3 regions of the Herbaspirillum hiltneri N3 genome follow, and region 2 is predicted to be linked to each of the others. Evidence: predicted binding sites of a transcription regulator. Region 2 holds the regulator's gene; each other region holds the start of a gene.
What was found. The regulator sigma-54, encoded in region 2, starts transcription at its own class of promoters, with help from an activator protein. The targets are predictions, from matches to a motif close to TGGCANGNAANCTGCTTT.

Region 1 (5,711 bases), 590 kb from region 2:
CTGAGCGGTTGCAGCGGCATGTCGCAGCGAGACAAGAATACTGCCGTTGGCGCCGGTGTCGGCGCAGTCGGCGGCGCCGTGCTGACGGGCGGTAGCGCAGTGGGCACTGTGGGTGGTGCTGCGGTTGGCGGTGTGATCGGCAACCAGGTCGGCAAGTAGGCAACTAATATGGGATACCAGTAGCGGACAGGCCGCCGCTGCAATGAAAAAGGGGACCGGCAGGTCCCCTTTTTCATGTCGCGCGCTGCGGCTTATTCGGCAGCACTGCGTGCCTTCAGAATGCGTTTGGCGCGCGCCAGATCGCTGTTCTGGTTGGCGCGGGCTTCCTTGCGGCAGCCCTTGGCTTCGGCCCCTTTGAGCGACTTGCATTCCTGCAGTGCTTGGGCGCCGGCTGCGCGGGCTTCTTTCACCAGCGTCTTGTAATGCAGTTGGGCGGTGTCGTCGCCCTGATACCAGCGTGCAGGATCTTCCTGCGAAACGTCCTCTTCGGCGGCAAACACGGGTGCAGACAGGGTGACGGCGGCCAGCAGCACCGGCAGCAGAAGCAGATATGGTCGGCGATTTTTTCTCATCGTTGCGGACTCCTCCGGTAGAAATGATGAACGGCGCTGCATCCTCGAGATGCAACGCCGTCCATCATATCCTGTTTGCCCAGGGCTACAGGGAAACCCCGCCGACTATAGTCGTCCGAGCAACACCAGGATCAGCAGGATGATAACGATCGTGCCGGCGATCCCGCTGGGGCCGTAACCCCATGAGCGGCTATGCGGCCAGGTCGGCAGGGCGCCGATCAGGATCAGGATGAGGACGATCAGAAGTATGGTGCCGAGTGTCATGTTGTTCTCCTTGTTGTACTGCAGGGTTGCAGCGTTCATCGTGGCCGTGTGGGGGACCGCACGGCATCCATGTTCAGAAACGCACCTTCACGTAAGCCGAGGGGCCTTTCAGGCGGATGTCCAGATTGGCGTCGTCGATGGCGCCGCCGCCGTCGCGGTTGATCTTGATGCGGGTAATTCCATAGTCAGCGCCGATCCCGAGATTGGCCAGCGGATACCACTCTGCGCCGATGGCCGCGCCGTAGATGTGGCCGGTGACCTTGCCCCAGTTCTTTTTGACGCCCGAGGCTTCGGCATAGAGACGGAAGTCCTTGCTGAAAGCGTGTTTCCAGCCGAGTTCAAGCAAGGGCGCCCAGGTTTTTTCTGAATAGCTGTCGCTGAACGTGCCGGAAGCGCCGTTCAGCGTGGCGGCGGCATTGACGTCGAGCTTGGCGCGATAGTAGCCGGCGCCGAGGCCGATGCCGAAGACGTCATTGCCTTGTCCGATCCACCATTTGTAGGCCAGCGACGCCATGTCGACCTGGATGTCGGCATTGCCGTTGCCGTTGAGGGTGGAGCCGCTGCCGAGGGGAATGGTGCGGTTGATGGCGCCGGCGTAATTCTTCTTGTACGTGAAATAGTCGAACGACAAGCCCTGGCTGTCGAACAGCAGCAGTTCTGCGCGTACGCGTGGCAACGCAGTGCGGTCGCGGTCGATGTCGCCGGACTGGTAAGAGCCGTACTGCGAGTTGGCGTTGACGCGGAAAGTCGGATCGACATAGTAGGCGCCGGCCGACAGGCTGAAGCGATCCAGCGCCGGCGAGGGGTCGGCCAGCGCGCTGGCCGACGTCAGCGCAAGCGCACTGCCGGCGGCAAAATAGGTGGCGAGCTGTACGGACTTGCCGACAACCGGCAGGCAACGAATGCGACGTGACATGGGTAATCTCCTCCAGGCGGGTGGTGCGAATCCAAGGTGGCGTTCAATGTGCCAAACAACATGCCAAAGACAGTTGATGCGATGGATGTTAACAACCGCTTTGCTTGCGGTAGATAGGCGTCTTCCTCAATTTCCTGTAGGAAAAGGCGAGTGGCGGAGTAGGGGATGCGGCATGGGCGAGGCGACCGCGTTGCGGTTTTCTGGTTTGATTTTTGCTTGATTGTTGCCTGCAAGTGCAGCCGCGGCATGTAGCCAATGTACATCACAAGATGATGGAAAGTGTGCCGCATTTTCCAAATGGGTTACTATTCGCCCGCTGCAGCCAGGGATATTCGGGAGGGCATGCAGCGTGGAGGTATGGCAACATGAAGCCGGCATTAGTCCGGTACCGGATGTGCCACAGCCACCCAGACCCGTAACGAGTTCGGAAGCGATTTACGATGTCCAGGCGAACATTGGAACCTCACATGCGCAATCTACGCATTGTCGTTGTCAATACCATCATCGACCATGCCGATGAGACCGACACCGACCTGCAGGAGCAGGCCGAGCGCGGCAAAGCTCTGCGCATTGGATTGCTGGAGGCGGGTTACAACATCATCGCCTCGCTGCCGGCCGACCAGTACCTGCCCGAACGCATTGCCCAGCTCCAGCCCGACATGATCATCATCGATGCCGAATCGGATGCGCGCGACGTACTCGAGCATATCGTCATCGCCACGCGCGACGAACGCCGTCCCATCGTCATGTTCACTGAAGACGACAACACCAGTACCATGGAAGCCGCCATGGAAGCCGGCGTCACCGCCTATATCGTGGCCGGGCTGCAAGCCGAACGGATCAAGCCGGTGCTCGACGTGGCGCTGGCGCGTTTCCGCCAGGAGCAGAAGCTGCTGACCGAGCTGTCGGACACCAAGCACAAGCTGGCCGAGCGCAAGGTGATCGAGCGCGCCAAGGGCCTGCTGATGTCCCGGCACAAACTGTCGGAAGACGAGGCCTATCAAAAGCTGCGCAGCATGGCCATGAACAAGAACCTCAAACTTTCCGAAATCGCCCAGCGCTTGCTGGATGTCGAGGACTTGCTCGGCTGACATTTTTTTCCTGGGGCGGCGGTGTGCATGCACCGCCAAATTGGTGCGCAGCACAAAGCCGGTGCGCCGCCGCCTTCGCAAATTCCCCTCGCTTTCGCTTCCATCGGGCCACGCAGGATTGGCGCTTTGCCTATGGGCGGCGCGGCTTTCACGCGATTTTCCATCTGCTTGGCACGCTCTTTGCTGAATCGTCTCCGTTAGCGCAAGGTTTGCGCAATGAACGATCCGGCCAATGGCGGTCGGATCCATCCAAGACAAAGGCGTCTTTCGACATGACTCAGTGCATGCCGGAGGGACGCCTTTTTTTTTGCCGCCGAAAAAATGGGGAATGCGATGGAATTCAAAGAGCAAGCGAGCAAGGCCGTGGAGGCTGTGAACGAAGTGGATTTCAAGCGTCGTCAATTGATTCAGACTGCAGGACTGGCAACGGGAGCGAGCATGTTGGGACTAGCAACAGGAGGAGCCTGGGCGGCCGGCTCGGACAAACCTGAGAAGGAAGAAGTGAAGATCGGTTTCATTCCGCTGACCGATTGCGCTTCCGTCGTGATGGCCTCGGTGCTCGGCTTCGACAAGAAATACGGCATCAAGATCGTGCTCAGCAAGGAAGCCTCCTGGGCCGGCGTGCGCGACAAGCTGACCAACGGCGAGCTGGATGCGGCGCACGTTCTGTACGGCCTCATCTATGGCGTGCAAATGGGCATCGGCGGCCAGAAGAAAGACATGGCCGTGCTCATGAGCCTGAACAATAACGGCCAGGCCATCACGCTGTCGAAAAAGATCGCCGACAAGGGGGGCGTCGACGGCCAGTCGCTGGCCAAGCTGATGCAAACCGACAAGCGCGAATACACCTTTGCGCAGACTTTCCCGACCGGTACCCACGCGATGTGGCTGTACTACTGGCTGGCCGCCAACGGCATCAATCCGATGAAGGACGCCAAGGTCATCACCGTGCCGCCGCCGCAGATGGTGGCCAACATGCGGGTCGGCAACATGGACGGCTTCTGCGTCGGCGAGCCCTGGGGCCACCGCGCGATCGTCGACGGCGTGGGCATTACCGCGACCACGACGCAAGATATCTGGAAAGATCATCCGGAAAAAGTCCTCGGCACCACGCTCGATTTCGCCAAGAAATATCCGAACACCTGCCGCGCCATGATGGCGGCGGTCCTTGAGGCCAGCAAATGGATCGATGCGTCGCTGGCCAACAAGAACAAGATGGCCGAAGTGATCGCCGACAAGTCCTACGTCAACACCAGCAAGGATGTCATCGACCAGCGCATCATGGGCCGCTACCAGAACGGCCTGGGCAAGACCTGGGACGATCCGAACTACATGAAGTTCTACAACGACGGCGCGGTCAACTTCCCGTACCTGTCGGACGGCATGTGGTTCATGACGCAGCATCGCCGCTGGGGCCTGCTCAAGGACGATCCGGATTACCTGGCCGTGGCCAAGGCGGTCAACCAGATCGACTTGTTCAAGGACGCCGCGACCATGACCAAGACCAGCATTCCGAAGGACGTGATGCGCACATCGAAGCTGATGGACGGCACCGTATGGGACGGCAAGAATCCGAAAGCCTACGCGGCTTCGTTCAAGGTCAGGGCGTAGTCAAGGCGCCAGTCAAGCCGGACCGCAGGACATTTTGCAGCAGCCTCCAGTGAAGGAATCGATATGAGCGCAGTCATGGAAACGATGATGAACGACAAACCGGCGCCGGCCGCACCGGCCGCCGGAGCAGGCGTGGCACCGGCGCCGGCTGCCGCTGCCACGCCTGCTCCGGCGGCGAAGAAGATGAAAGCGGCGAAGAAAAATCTGCCGTTTTCAGGCTGGTTCATGACGGTGCTGCCACCGGTGACCGGCCTGGCTTTCCTGGTGCTGGTGTGGCAGATCATCGCCGCCAGGACCGGCAATTTCCCGACGCCGCTGGTGACCTTGCAGGAGGCGATCAAGCTGTTTTCCGATCCGTTCTACCGCACCGGTCCCAATGACCAGGGCATCGGCTGGAACGTGCTGGCATCGCTGCAGCGCGTGGCGATCGGCTTCGGCCTGGCCGCGCTGGTAGGGATTCCGCTGGGTTTCATGATTGGCCGCGTGCGCTTTTTGTCGGGCATGTTCGGCCCCATCATCAGCTTGCTGAAACCGGTGTCACCGCTGGCCTGGCTGCCGATCGGCCTGCTCGTGTTCAAGTCGGCCAATCCGGCTGCAATCTGGTCGATCTTCATCTGCTCGATCTGGCCGATGATCATCAACACCGCCGTCGGCGTTCAGCGCGTGCCGCAGGATTACATGAACGTGGCGCGCGTGCTCAACCTGTCGGAGTGGAAGATCCTCACCAAGATCCTGTTCCCGTCGGTGCTGCCGTACATGCTCACCGGCGTGCGCCTGGCCATCGGCACCGCCTGGCTGGTGATCGTGGCGGCGGAAATGCTGACCGGCGGCGTCGGCATCGGCTTCTGGGTCTGGGATGAATGGAACAACCTGAACGTGCCGCACATCATCATCGCCATCGTCGTGATCGGTGTGGTGGGGCTGATCCTCGAACAATTGCTGGTGGCGCTGGCAAAGGCCTTCACGTATGAAGAAGTCAGCAGCTGAGACTGAGCTGCGCCCGATATCGATGCAACGACTTAACGCTTAACGAAGCAACAGGGGGTTCTGATGGACATGCATAACAAGTTTATCGACATCAACGAAGTCGAGATGATGTTCCACACCAAGAAGGGCAGCTTCCACGCGCTGCGCGACATCAACCTGACCGTGCAGAAGGGTGAGTTCATTACGCTGATCGGCCATTCCGGCTGCGGCAAGTCGACGCTGCTGAACCTGATCGCCGGCCTGCTCAAGCCCAGCGATGGCTTGCTCTTG
Region 2 (5,711 bases):
TGGCGAGCTTCCGCCAGAAGCGCGACGGCGGTCCGAACCTCTGGATCGAAGGCCAGGCGGAGCGTATCGAATACAGCGAAAAAACCGAAATCTCGAAACTGTTCACGCGCGCCCACATGCAGCGCATGGACGGCCCGCGCGTGACCGATGAAGTCAACGGCGAGTTCATCTCCTACGACAGCCGCGCCGAATTCTATTCGGTCAACAACACCAACACCGGCGAAAGCAAACCCGGCGGCGGTCGCATCACCGCGATCATCCAGCCGCGCGTCGATTCTTCGAAGGGCCAATAAGATGGCGATCAGTTCTCTCGTTGTCCGCGGATTGCAAAAGAGCTACGGCGCGCGCCAGGTCGTGCGCGACGTTTCGCTGGAAGTCGCCAGCGGCGAAGTGGTCGGCCTGCTCGGCCCCAACGGCGCCGGCAAGACCACCTCGTTCTACATGATCGTCGGCCTGGTGCCGTCCGACGGCGGCGAGATCGATCTCGACGGTGCGGCGATTTCGCGACTGCCGATTCACGAGCGGGCGCAACTCGGCCTGTCCTACCTGCCGCAGGAAGCATCGGTGTTCCGCAAGCTCAACGTGGAAGACAACATCCGCGCCGTGCTGGAACTGCGCAAAGAAAACGGCGTGTCGCTCAGCCGCGATGAAATCGAAGGCCGCCTCAACAGCCTGCTGCACGAATTGCAGATCGAGAAGCTACGTGAAAGCCCGGCCCTGTCGCTGTCCGGCGGTGAACGCCGGCGCGTCGAAATCGCCCGTGCGCTGGCGACCGATCCGCGCTTCGTTCTGCTCGACGAACCGTTCGCCGGTATCGATCCGATCGCCGTGATCGAGATCCAGCGCATCGTGCGCTTCCTCAAGGAACGCGGCATCGGCGTGCTCATCACCGACCACAACGTGCGCGAAACGCTGGGCATCTGCGACCGTGCCTACATCATCAATCAGGGTACCGTGCTGGCCAGCGGCAGCCCCGACGACATCATCGCCGATGAGTCCGTTCGCCGCGTGTATCTCGGCGAACACTTCCGCATGTAGCACCCAGGCCACCTGAAAACTGAATGAAACAATCCCTCCAGCTTCGCACCTCCCAGCATCTGGCATTGACGCCGCAGTTGCAGCAGTCGATCCGTTTGCTGCAGCTGTCGACGCTGGAGCTGCACCAGGAACTGGAACAGATCCTGTCGGACAATCCGCTGCTGGAACGCCTCGATGACGCGCTCGACAATTCCGTGCGGCTGCTGGCCGACGGCGCCATCAGCAGCCCGCCTTCGGCGCAGGCCGATCCGGTCGAGAACACCGCGGCCAGCGCCGCCCCGGCTGAAGGCGAAGCCGGCGATCCGCAGGACAGCGTAGTCGGCGACGACCACGCCGGCGGCGACACCGACTGGAGCTTCGACGACGTCGCCCGCACCGGCAAGACGCCCGACGACGAAGATTCGCGTCCGCAACTCGAAGCGCATGACATCACGCTGCGCGAACATCTGCAGGAGCAGACGCGCCTGACGGTGCGCAGCCTGCGCGACCGCGCGCTGATCGAACTGATCGTCGATGCGATCGATGACCATGGCTATCTGGAAGAGTCGCTCGAAGAAATCCACGCGCGCTTGCCCGAAGAACTGGAAATCGAACTTGACGAACTGACCATTGCGCTGAAGCTGCTGCAGAGCTTCGACCCGGCCGGCATCGGCGCACGCAGCGCGTCCGAATGCCTGGCGCTGCAGATCCGGCGCTTGCCGAAAGTTGCCTTTGTCACACGCCGGTTGGCGCTGACGATCGTCGAAGATTATCTGGCGCTGTTCGCCCAGCGCGATTTCAACAAGATCAAGAAAGCGCTCGGCTGCGACGATGAAGACCTGCGCGAAGCGCAAGCCGTGATTCGCCAGTGCCATCCGCATCCCGGCGCCGTATTTGCATCGGGCCGATCCGACTACGTGGTGCCCGATGTCATTGTCAAGGCGGCCAAGGACGGCTGGCAGGTTTTGCTCAACCACGACGTGATGCCGCGACTGCGCGTCAACGCCATGTATGCCAATGCGCTCAAGCAAACCAAGGGCGACGGATCGCTCGGTTCGCAGCTGCAGGAAGCCAAGTGGCTGATCAAGAATATGCGGCAACGCTTCGACACAATTTTGCGTGTCGCCCAGGCAATTGTTGAGAGGCAACGCAACTTTTTTTCGCATGGCGCAGTTGCCATGCGCCCCCTTGTGTTGCGCGAAATAGCTGATACACTAGGTCTACACGAGAGCACTATTTCTCGTGTAACGACTCAGAAATACATGCTGACTCCGCATGGCATGTTTGAGTTGAAATACTTCTTCGGCAGCCACGTCGCAACGGAAACAGGAGGTGAAGCTTCCTCCACTGCGATACGGGCTCTCATCAAACAACTGATAGGAGCAGAAGACCCTAAGAACCCACTCTCTGATAGCAAGATTGCAGATATGTTGGCGGAACAGGGCATGGTGGTGGCGCGACGGACTGTCGCGAAATACCGCGAAGTGCTCAAAATCCCGCCGGTAAATCTCCGCAAATCTCTGTAAGTTTTTCTGTAGCAAAGCATCGTTGCTGTGTTCTGTTGAGTTCGGGTGTTTTGTTCTGGTGCTGCCTGCAAGCAACCGGACAATACGTAAGAACCTCCAGCAATCTCACGATAGGAGTGCTGTATGAATCTGACCATTAGTGGCCATCATCTCGATTTGACCCCTGCCATCCGCGAGTACGTGCAAAGCAAGCTGACGCGCATCAAGCGCCACTTTGACCACGTGATCGACATCAGTGTCATTCTCAGCGTAGACAAGCTGACCGAAAAAGAAAAACGCCAGAAAGCAGAAATAAACGTTCATATCAAGGGGAAAGATCTGCATGCCGAGAGCATTGCACATGACCTGTACGCCGCCATCGACATGCTGATCGACAAGCTGGATCGCCAGGTCATCAAGCACAAGGACCGCGTACAAAACCATCACTCGATGGCAAAACGCCTGCCGGAAGAACCGCTTTCCGCAGCTGCCTCGTGATAGCCAACTAGCCGGCGGACTGGACCGGCAACAGAAAAAGGGCGCGCAAGCGCCCTTTCTTGTTTCCGTGACAGCAACTTCCTCATGTATTTCGCGAGCGCTTTCCTATCTTTCAAAATCTTCTACACAATTTCTTCTCAATTTTTTCCGCCTGCTGCTGAGCTATCGAGCTGCCGGTCTTGCAATCCTGTAAATCATTTCCATGTTGGTCACAGCAGACCACAACGAGCCGTGTTGCCTGAAAGACATTTCCCTGTGCAACGGCACTCTCCCAACGCGCGCGCCCGCTTTTTCATATAATGACGGCATTGCGAACTTTTTGAAGGTGTAGTCATGAGCGAAGTCCAATCCTGGATCAAGGAAACCGTTACCCAAAACCCCGTCGTGCTGTTCATGAAGGGCACGGCGCAATTCCCGCAATGCGGCTTCTCGGGCAAGGCGATCCAGCTGCTCAAGGCCAGCGGCGCGGAAAACATCGTCACCGTCAACGTGCTGGAAAGCGCCGACGTGCGCCAGGGCATCAAGGAATACTCGAACTGGCCGACCATTCCTCAGTTGTACGTCAAGGGTGAATTCATCGGCGGCTCCGACATCCTGAGCGAAATGTACGAATCGGGCGAACTGCAAACCCTGTTCAAGGGCTGATCTCCTGTCCATCGCGACAAATTCCGCGCCGCCGCGCCAACGCCTGATCGTCGCCATCACCGGCGCAACGGGCGTGGCGTATGGCGTGCGGCTGCTCGGCGTGCTGCGCGACGCCGGTGTGGAAACCCATCTGCTGGTGTCCGAAGCGGGTGTGCTGAACCTGCACCAGGAACTCGACATGAGCCGCAAGGACGTCGAAGCGCTAGCCGATGTGGTCCATCCGGTGCGGGACGTCGGCGCGTCCATCGCCAGCGGCTCGTTCGCCTCGTCGGGCATGATCGTTGCGCCGTGTTCGATGAAGACGCTGGCGGCCATCGCCAACGGCCTGTCCGACAATCTCATTTCACGCGCCGCCGACGTGGTGCTGAAAGAACGCCGTCGCCTCGTATTGATGGTGCGGGAAACGCCATTCAATCTGGCCCACTTGCGCAACATGACCAGCGTCACCGAAATGGGCGGCATCATCTTCCCGCCGCTGCCGGGCTTCTACCACCGCCCGCAATCGATCGCCGAAATGATCGACCACACGCTGGGCCGCGTACTGGATCTCTACGATATTCCGCATGCGCTGACGCCGCGCTGGGCCGGCCTGAAAAACCAGCCGACATAAAAAAACGCTGCCTTGAGAGCAGCGTTTTTTATTTGCAGAAGCGTATTTCAGCCACGTCCGATGAACGGCATCTTGGTCGCCATCACCGTCATGAACTGCACGTTGGCATCCAGCGGCAGGCTGTCCATATAGAGGATCGCCTTCGCCACATGGCCCGCATCCATGGTCGGCTCGACCTGGGTCGAACCGTCCGCCTGCAAGGTCCCCTTCTTCATCAGCTCGGTCATGTCGGTCGAGGCATTGCCGATGTCGATCTGGCCGCAAGCAATGTCGTAGCGGCGGCCGTCGAGCGAGGTCGACTTGGTCAGGCCGGTAATCGCATGTTTGGTCGCGGTGTACGACACCGAGAATGGCCGCGGCGCATGCGCCGAAATCGAACCGTTGTTGATGATGCGGCCGCCGCGCGGCGATTGTTCTTTCATGAGACGAAACGCTTCCTGGGTACACAGGAAGACTCCGGTCAGGTTAATGTCGACCGCCGATTTCCACTGCTCGTAGCTCAACTCTTCCAGCGACATCGGGGGAGCGAAGATGCCGGCATTGTTGAACAGCAGATCAAGACGACCGAATTTCTCCTTTGTCCTGGCAAACAGGTTCTTCACCGAAGCGGGATCGCTGACATCGGCCGGCACCACCAGCGCGTTGACGCCGGACTCGCCGGCCGCCTTGACGGTTTCTTCCAGCGGCTCCTGGCGGCGGCCGGCCAGCACAACGGCGTAACCTTCGCGCAGCAGGGCCAGCGAAATCTGTTTGCCGATGCCGGAACCGGCGCCGGTGACCAATGCGATTTTCTTCGGTGCTGCCATCTTTGGTGCTCCTCTGTTTTCTTGGGAATGGGATATTGACCGCGCGCGATGCACGTCCTTGTTGAGCGTTTTACTATAGCAGCTGTCGCCGCGCGAGAAGATGAAGTATTTTCAGCTGAGCCGGAGCCGGACCGTCTCCGATCGGCTATGCTTGCGCACATCATTTTTTTGAACCCCGGGAAACACCATGTCCGACGTCACCATTTATCACAACCCGAAATGCGGCACCTCGCGCAAGGTGCTGGAAATGATCCGCGCCGCCGGCATCGAGCCGGAGATCATTGAATACCTGAAGACGCCCCCCGACCGCGCCACGCTCAAGAAGATCATCGCGGCCACCGGCCAGCCGGTGCGCGACCTCATGCGCCGGCGCGGTACGTCTTACGATGAGCAGGATCTGGATAACGCGAAATGGAGCGACGCGCAGCTGATCGACCTGATGCTGAAGGATCCGGTCCTGATCGAACGCCCTATCGTGGTTACGCCGTTAGGATCACGGCTATGCCGGCCCGCTGAGAAATTGCTGGAAATATTGCCGCAGGCCTGACGCGTCCCTTCGCCGACATGTTTGCGTTTCAGACGGTTGGAATACGCGAACTGTCAGCCCAGAACAAAGCCTTGCGTTGCAGA
Region 3 (5,711 bases), 490 kb from region 2:
GTCCGTCATGGGCGGCAAGATGCCCGGAAATCGCGCCGCCAGCATCGACTTGCCGGTGCCGGGAGGACCGACCAGCAGCACGCTGTGACCGCCGGCGGCCGCGACTTCGAGTGCGCGCTTGGCTTGCAACTGGCCTTTGACGTCGGAGAAATCGAGATAAGCAGGCGCAGAAGACCTGATCGCCGGCCGGTGCTGCGTCAGCCGGGCGTCGCTGTCGCTGCCGCGGGCGGCGAAATGGGCGCAGACCTGCAGCAGCGAGTCGGCGGGGAAAATGGTGGCGTCGGCGACCAGCGCGGCTTCGTCGGCGCTCTCGCGCGGCAGGATGAAGATGCGCCGGCGACCGTCGCTGTGATGCGAGGTGCGCATGGCGTATGTCATCGCCAGTGCGCCGCGGATCGCGCGCAGATCGCCCGACAGCGAGAGCTCGCCCGCGAATTCGTACTCGTCGAGGCCATCGCCGGGCATTTGTCCGGAGGCGGCCAGGATACCCAGCGCAATCGGCAGATCGAAACGGCCGGATTCCTTGGGCAGATCCGCCGGTGCGAGGTTGACGGTGATTCGCTTGGCGGGGAATGCAAAGCGCGCATTCTGCAATGCGGCGCGTACGCGGTCCCGGGATTCCTTGACCTCGGTTTCCGGCAGGCCGACGATGGTGAAGGACGGCAGGCCGTTGGCCAGGTGTACTTCCACCGTGACTTGTGGCGCATGCATGCCCGCCAGCGCACGGCTTTTCAATACAGCAAGGCTCATCGGGACCGGATCAGGAGGCTTTCTGGCGCGCTTCGAGCTCGGCCACGCGGGCTTCCAGCTCTTCCAGTTTGGCGCGGGTTTTGGCCAACACCTGCGCCTGGATGTCGAATTCTTCGCGGGTGACCAGGTCCAGCTTGGAGAAGCCCTGGCTCAGCATGGCCTTGACGTTCTTTTCGATATCCTTGGCCGGCGAGTTCTCGATGGCCTTATTGATCTTGGATTGAATATCTTCGAAGAATTGTGGTTTGTCCATGATGCTTCCTTTTATGAATAATGACGATCCGACAAGTGTAGCGCTTTCGTTGTCCTGCGGGAAAACAAAGCGGTACAAAAGGCCTCGGCGCCATTAAAGTGACGGTTACTCAGTCAGAACGGCGTTGCGCGCAAACGTTCAGCGCCGGTCGCGCAAGCAGTGATACTTGACCCATAAAAACCATGATGTAGTCGGGTCAAAAACAATCACTCATTAATTGCATTTTTACAACATTCCCCCTCGTGCCCAACCGGGTGGCAAAACCGCGCCCAGTCATGCACCATAAAAAACAAAAATTTCCCAGTGGAAAATGTTGTGTCGAAATTGTTGCGCACTATTGTTGTGCGACCAGGTTTGTGTTTCACTTTAATGCACTATTTTTGGGAATAAAATAAAAAATGCCTAATTGGAATGTTGGTTTGCCCTAAAAAAAGGAACGCAAACAGCTAAAAAAGGGTTGGCATGGCTCCTGCTATACAGATTGTGCAGAAATGAACAATTTGTTGTTTAACAGAAACTTAGAGGGACGCCATGAAAAAATTGATTCTTGCAACAGCAGTCGCAGCATCGTTTGTCACCAGCTTCGCACACGCGGAAGACGCACCCAAGCCAGATAATGAAGTGACGTTCAACGCTGCCGTCGTCAGCGACTACCGTTATCGCGGCCTGACACAAACTCGCTTCGATCCCGCTCTGCAAGTTGGTGCTGACTACACGCACAACCCGACAGGTCTGTATGCCGGCACATGGCTGACCAACATCAAGTGGATCAAGGACACCGTCGGCAACGGCGGCAAGGGCAATATCGAGTGGGATCTGTATGCCGGTAAGCGCGGCGACATCGGCGGTGGCTTCACTTATGACGTCGGCGGCCTGTATTACTACTATCCACGCAACAACTACGCGAACATCGCCAAGAACGCCAATACCTTTGAACTGTACGGCCAGGTCGGTTACGGCCCTGCTTACTTCAAATACTCGCAATCCCTTACCAATTTGTTCGGCGCGACCAACAGCAAATATAGCCAGTACTACGATCTGGGCGGCAATTTCGAAACCTACTATGGCGTGATGCTGGGTCTGCATCTGGGTCACCAGACCATCCACGGCTCTCCGGCGGCATCCAGCTACAACGACTGGAAAATCGGCCTGAGCAAGACGTTTGACGACCTGGCCGGCATCACTCTGGGCGTCGCCTATGTCGGCACCGATCTGAAAGACGGCGTTTCCACCACACCAGCATCGGACGGCTCCAAGAACGTAGGCAAGAACGGCGTCGTGTTTTCTCTCAGCAAAACTTTCTAATTGAGGTCGGTATGAAACTGATTACAGCGATCATCAAACCATTCAAGCTCGACGAGGTGCGTGAAGCCTTGTCGGCGATCGGCGTGCAAGGCATCACCGTGACGGAAGTCAAGGGCTTCGGGCGCCAAAAGGGCCACACCGAGCTGTATCGCGGTGCGGAATATGTTGTGGACTTCCTGCCGAAGACCAAGATCGAAGCCGCAGTCGACGATTCCATCGTCGAGCGCGCGCTGGAAGCCATCGAGGCTGCAGCACGCACAGGCAAAATCGGCGACGGCAAGATCTTTGTACAGGATCTGCTGGACGTTATCCGCATCCGTACCGGCGAAACCGGCAAAGACGCTCTTTAAGGGGGAACAGTAATGAGTATCAAAAAAATGTTTTCAAGTGCGCTCGCAATCGGCACGTTGTTGTTGGCGGTAGGTTTTGCCGCACCGGCCCAGGCGCAAGACGCGCCGAAGCCGGAAGCCGCCGTCGCGGCTGCTCCTGCGGCGGAAGCGCCAAAGGCTGATGCACCGAAGGCCGCGGCGCCTGCAGCGGCTCCGGCTGCTGCCGCCGCCGCTGCGCCGGCGCCTGTTCCGAACAAGGGCGACACGGCCTGGATGCTGGTATGTACTGCATTCGTGATCCTGATGACCTTGCCGGGCCTGGGCCTGTTCTACGGCGGCCTGGTCCGCAGCAAGAACATGCTGTCGGTGCTGATGCAATGTTTCGTGATCTTCTCGCTGATCTACATCCTGTGGTTCGTCTACGGCTATAGCATCGCATTCACCGAAGGCAGCGCGTTCTTCGGCGGCTTCGATCGTCTGTTCCTGCACGGCCTGAACGGCGATTCGACCACTGCGACTTTCAGCAAGGGCGTCGTGATTCCCGAGCTGTCGTTCGTGGCCTTCCAGGGCGCGTTCGCAGCCATCACCGTGGCGCTGATTATCGGTTCCTTCGCAGAGCGCGTGAAGTTCTCCGCCGTGATCGTGTTCTCGATCCTGTGGTTCACTTTCTCGTATCTGCCGATGGCGCACATGGTCTGGTTCTGGCCTGGTCCGGATGCATTCACCGACGCTGCTGCTGCAGAAAAGGCGACTGCGATTTCGGGTTGGCTGTTCCAGAAGGGCGCGCTGGATTATGCCGGCGGCACCGTGGTGCACATCAACGCTGCGATCGCCGGTCTGGTCGGTTCGTATGTGATCGGCAAGCGCGTCGGTTACGGCAAGGAAGCGTTCAAGCCGCATAGCCTGACTCTGACCATGGTCGGCGCCTCGCTGCTGTGGTTCGGCTGGTTCGGTTTCAATGCCGGCTCCGGTCTGGAAGCCAACGGCGGTGCTGCGTTGTCCTTCGTCAACACCATCCTCGCAACTGCTGCTGCAGTGCTGTCGTGGAGCTTCGGTGAATGGATCGGCAAGGGCAAGCCTTCGATGCTGGGTGCAGCGTCGGGTGCGGTCGCCGGTCTGGTGGCGATTACTCCTGCAGCCGGTTTCGTCGGTGTCTGCGGTGCGGTCGTGATGGGCCTGCTGGCCGGTCTGCTGTGCCTGTGGGGTGTCACCGGCCTGAAGAAGCTGCTGGGTTCGGACGATGCGCTGGACGTGTTCGGCGTGCACGGCGTGGGCGGTATCCTGGGTGCGATCCTGACTGGCGTGTTCGCTGCGCCTAGCCTGGGCGGCACAGGTATCTATGACTACGTCGCCAACGCAGTCGCTCCCGACTACTCGATCGGCGGTCAGGTCTGGATTCAGTTCCAGGGCGTGCTGACCACAGTGATCCTGTCGGGCGTGGTCTCCTTCATCGCCTACAAGCTGGTCGACATCGTGATCGGTCTGCGTGTGACGGAAGAAGAAGAACGCGAAGGTCTGGACATCTCCAGCCACGGCGAGTCGGCTTACCACTCCTGATCAGTTTCCCGGGGGCTTTCGAGCCCTCTTCAGAAGCGCCCGCGACTCCGGTCCGGGCGCTTTTTTTATGCCTCTTTAAAAAAACGACAACGCCGCCATGTAAAAAGCCTCTCCACCAGATATTGCCGTGTGGCGGGCGACGTAATAGCCAGAATCCCGCTAAAATGGCCGGTTCCTGACGGTTTTGTTATCGGTACTTGCCATCCGACGCCAGCCGCTACGTTGTCTAATTTCCGTCCAATCGCTACCGAGCACGCGCAGAAGGTCTTTTATGGTTCCGCATCTTGTCACCGCCCTCAACGGTCCGCTTCTCGACCTGGAAAAGAAAATCCTGGGCGCAACGCCTGCGATCGAGCGCTGGTTCCGCATGGAGTGGCAAGAGCACACGCCGCCGTTCTATTGTTCCGTCGACCTGCGCAACGCGGGCTTCAAGCTGGCGCCGGTGGATACCAACCTGTTCCCGGGCGGTTTCAACAATCTGTCGCCGGAAATGCTGCCGCTGGCCGTGCAAGCCGCGATGGCCGCGATCGAAAAATATTGCCCGGACGCAAAAAACCTGCTGCTGATTCCCGAGAATCACACGCGCAACAGCTTCTACCTGCAAAATATCGCGCGGCTGATGCAGATCTTCCGCCAGACCGGCCTGAATGTGCGCCTGGGTACGCTGGAAGACATCAAGAAGCCCAAGCAGATCGACCTGCCCGACGGCAGCACCATCACGCTGGAGCCGCTTGAGCGCTCCAAGAACGGCCGGCGCCTGGGTTTGAAGAACTTCGATCCGTGCACCGTGCTGCTCAACAACGACCTGTCGATCGGCATCCCGTCGGTGCTGGAAAACCTCGACGAACAAAACGTCTTGCCGCCGCTGCATGCCGGCTGGGCTGTGCGCCGCAAGAGCAACCACTTCTCGGCCTATGACGACGTGGTGAAGAAATTTGCCAAGCTGGTCGACGTCGACCCCTGGATGCTCAATCCGCTGTATGCGAAATGCGGCGAGCTCAATCTGCAGGAAGACGCCGGCTCGGATTGCCTGGCCGACAATGTCAGCAGCCTGCTGTCGAAGATCCGCAAGAAGTACAAGGAATACGGCATCAAGGAGCAGCCCTTCGTCATCGTCAAGGCCAATGCCGGCACTTACGGCATGGGCATCATGACCGTTCGGGACGCCAGCGAGGTCAAGGACCTCAACCGCAAGCAGCGCAGCAAGCTGGTGGTCGGCAAGGAAGGCCTGGAGGTCAACGAACTGGTGATCCAGGAAGGCGTGCATTCGTTCGAGCGCATCAACGAAGCCGTCGCCGAACCGGTGGTCTACATGATCGACCGCTACGTGGTGGGCGGCTTCTACCGCGTCCACGCCGAGCGCGGCATCAATGAAAACCTGAACGCCCCCGGCGCGCATTTCGTGCCGCTGGCGTTCCAGCAGCAACACGCCTTGCCGGATCTGCAAGCCAAGCCCGGCACTGCGGCGCCGAACCGTTTCTACATGTACGGCGTGGTCGCGCGCCTGGCGCTGCTGG

Region 1: the regulator sigma-54 is predicted to act here: its motif matches at 1,954-1,971, upstream of F506_RS21225 (ANTAR domain-containing response regulator).
Region 3: the regulator sigma-54 is predicted to act here: its motif matches at 1,462-1,479, upstream of F506_RS21800 (TorF family putative porin).

The regions. Positions count from the first base shown of each region.
Region 1 covers NZ_CP011409.1:4,715,394-4,721,104, reverse strand. Annotated here, with positions in the region: gene F506_RS21245 (glycine zipper 2TM domain-containing protein) at 1-159, shown strand, start outside; gene F506_RS21240 (hypothetical protein) at 252-572, opposite strand; gene F506_RS21235 (DUF3309 family protein) at 678-836, opposite strand; gene F506_RS21230 (hypothetical protein) at 910-1,752, opposite strand; gene F506_RS21225 (ANTAR domain-containing response regulator) at 2,220-2,843, shown strand; gene F506_RS21220 (CmpA/NrtA family ABC transporter substrate-binding protein) at 3,282-4,454, shown strand; gene ntrB (nitrate ABC transporter permease) at 4,518-5,441, shown strand; gene F506_RS21210 (ABC transporter ATP-binding protein) at 5,505-5,711, shown strand, end outside.
Region 2 covers NZ_CP011409.1:344,048-349,758, reverse strand. Annotated here, with positions in the region: gene lptA (lipopolysaccharide transport periplasmic protein LptA) at 1-293, shown strand, start outside; gene lptB (LPS export ABC transporter ATP-binding protein) at 295-1,038, shown strand; gene F506_RS01590 (RNA polymerase factor sigma-54) at 1,062-2,543, shown strand; gene hpf (ribosome hibernation-promoting factor, HPF/YfiA family) at 2,667-3,020, shown strand; gene grxD (Grx4 family monothiol glutaredoxin) at 3,354-3,665, shown strand; gene F506_RS01575 (UbiX family flavin prenyltransferase) at 3,739-4,275, shown strand; gene F506_RS01570 (SDR family oxidoreductase) at 4,323-5,081, opposite strand; partial or broken gene arsC (arsenate reductase (glutaredoxin)) at 5,269-5,622, shown strand; gene F506_RS01560 (ABC transporter permease) at 5,657-5,711, opposite strand, start outside.
Region 3 covers NZ_CP011409.1:4,815,753-4,821,463, reverse strand. Annotated here, with positions in the region: gene F506_RS21810 (YifB family Mg chelatase-like AAA ATPase) at 1-750, opposite strand, end outside; gene F506_RS21805 (accessory factor UbiK family protein) at 761-1,003, opposite strand; gene F506_RS21800 (TorF family putative porin) at 1,535-2,308, shown strand; gene F506_RS21795 (P-II family nitrogen regulator) at 2,320-2,658, shown strand; gene F506_RS21790 (ammonium transporter) at 2,671-4,194, shown strand; gene gshA (glutamate--cysteine ligase) at 4,466-5,711, shown strand, end outside.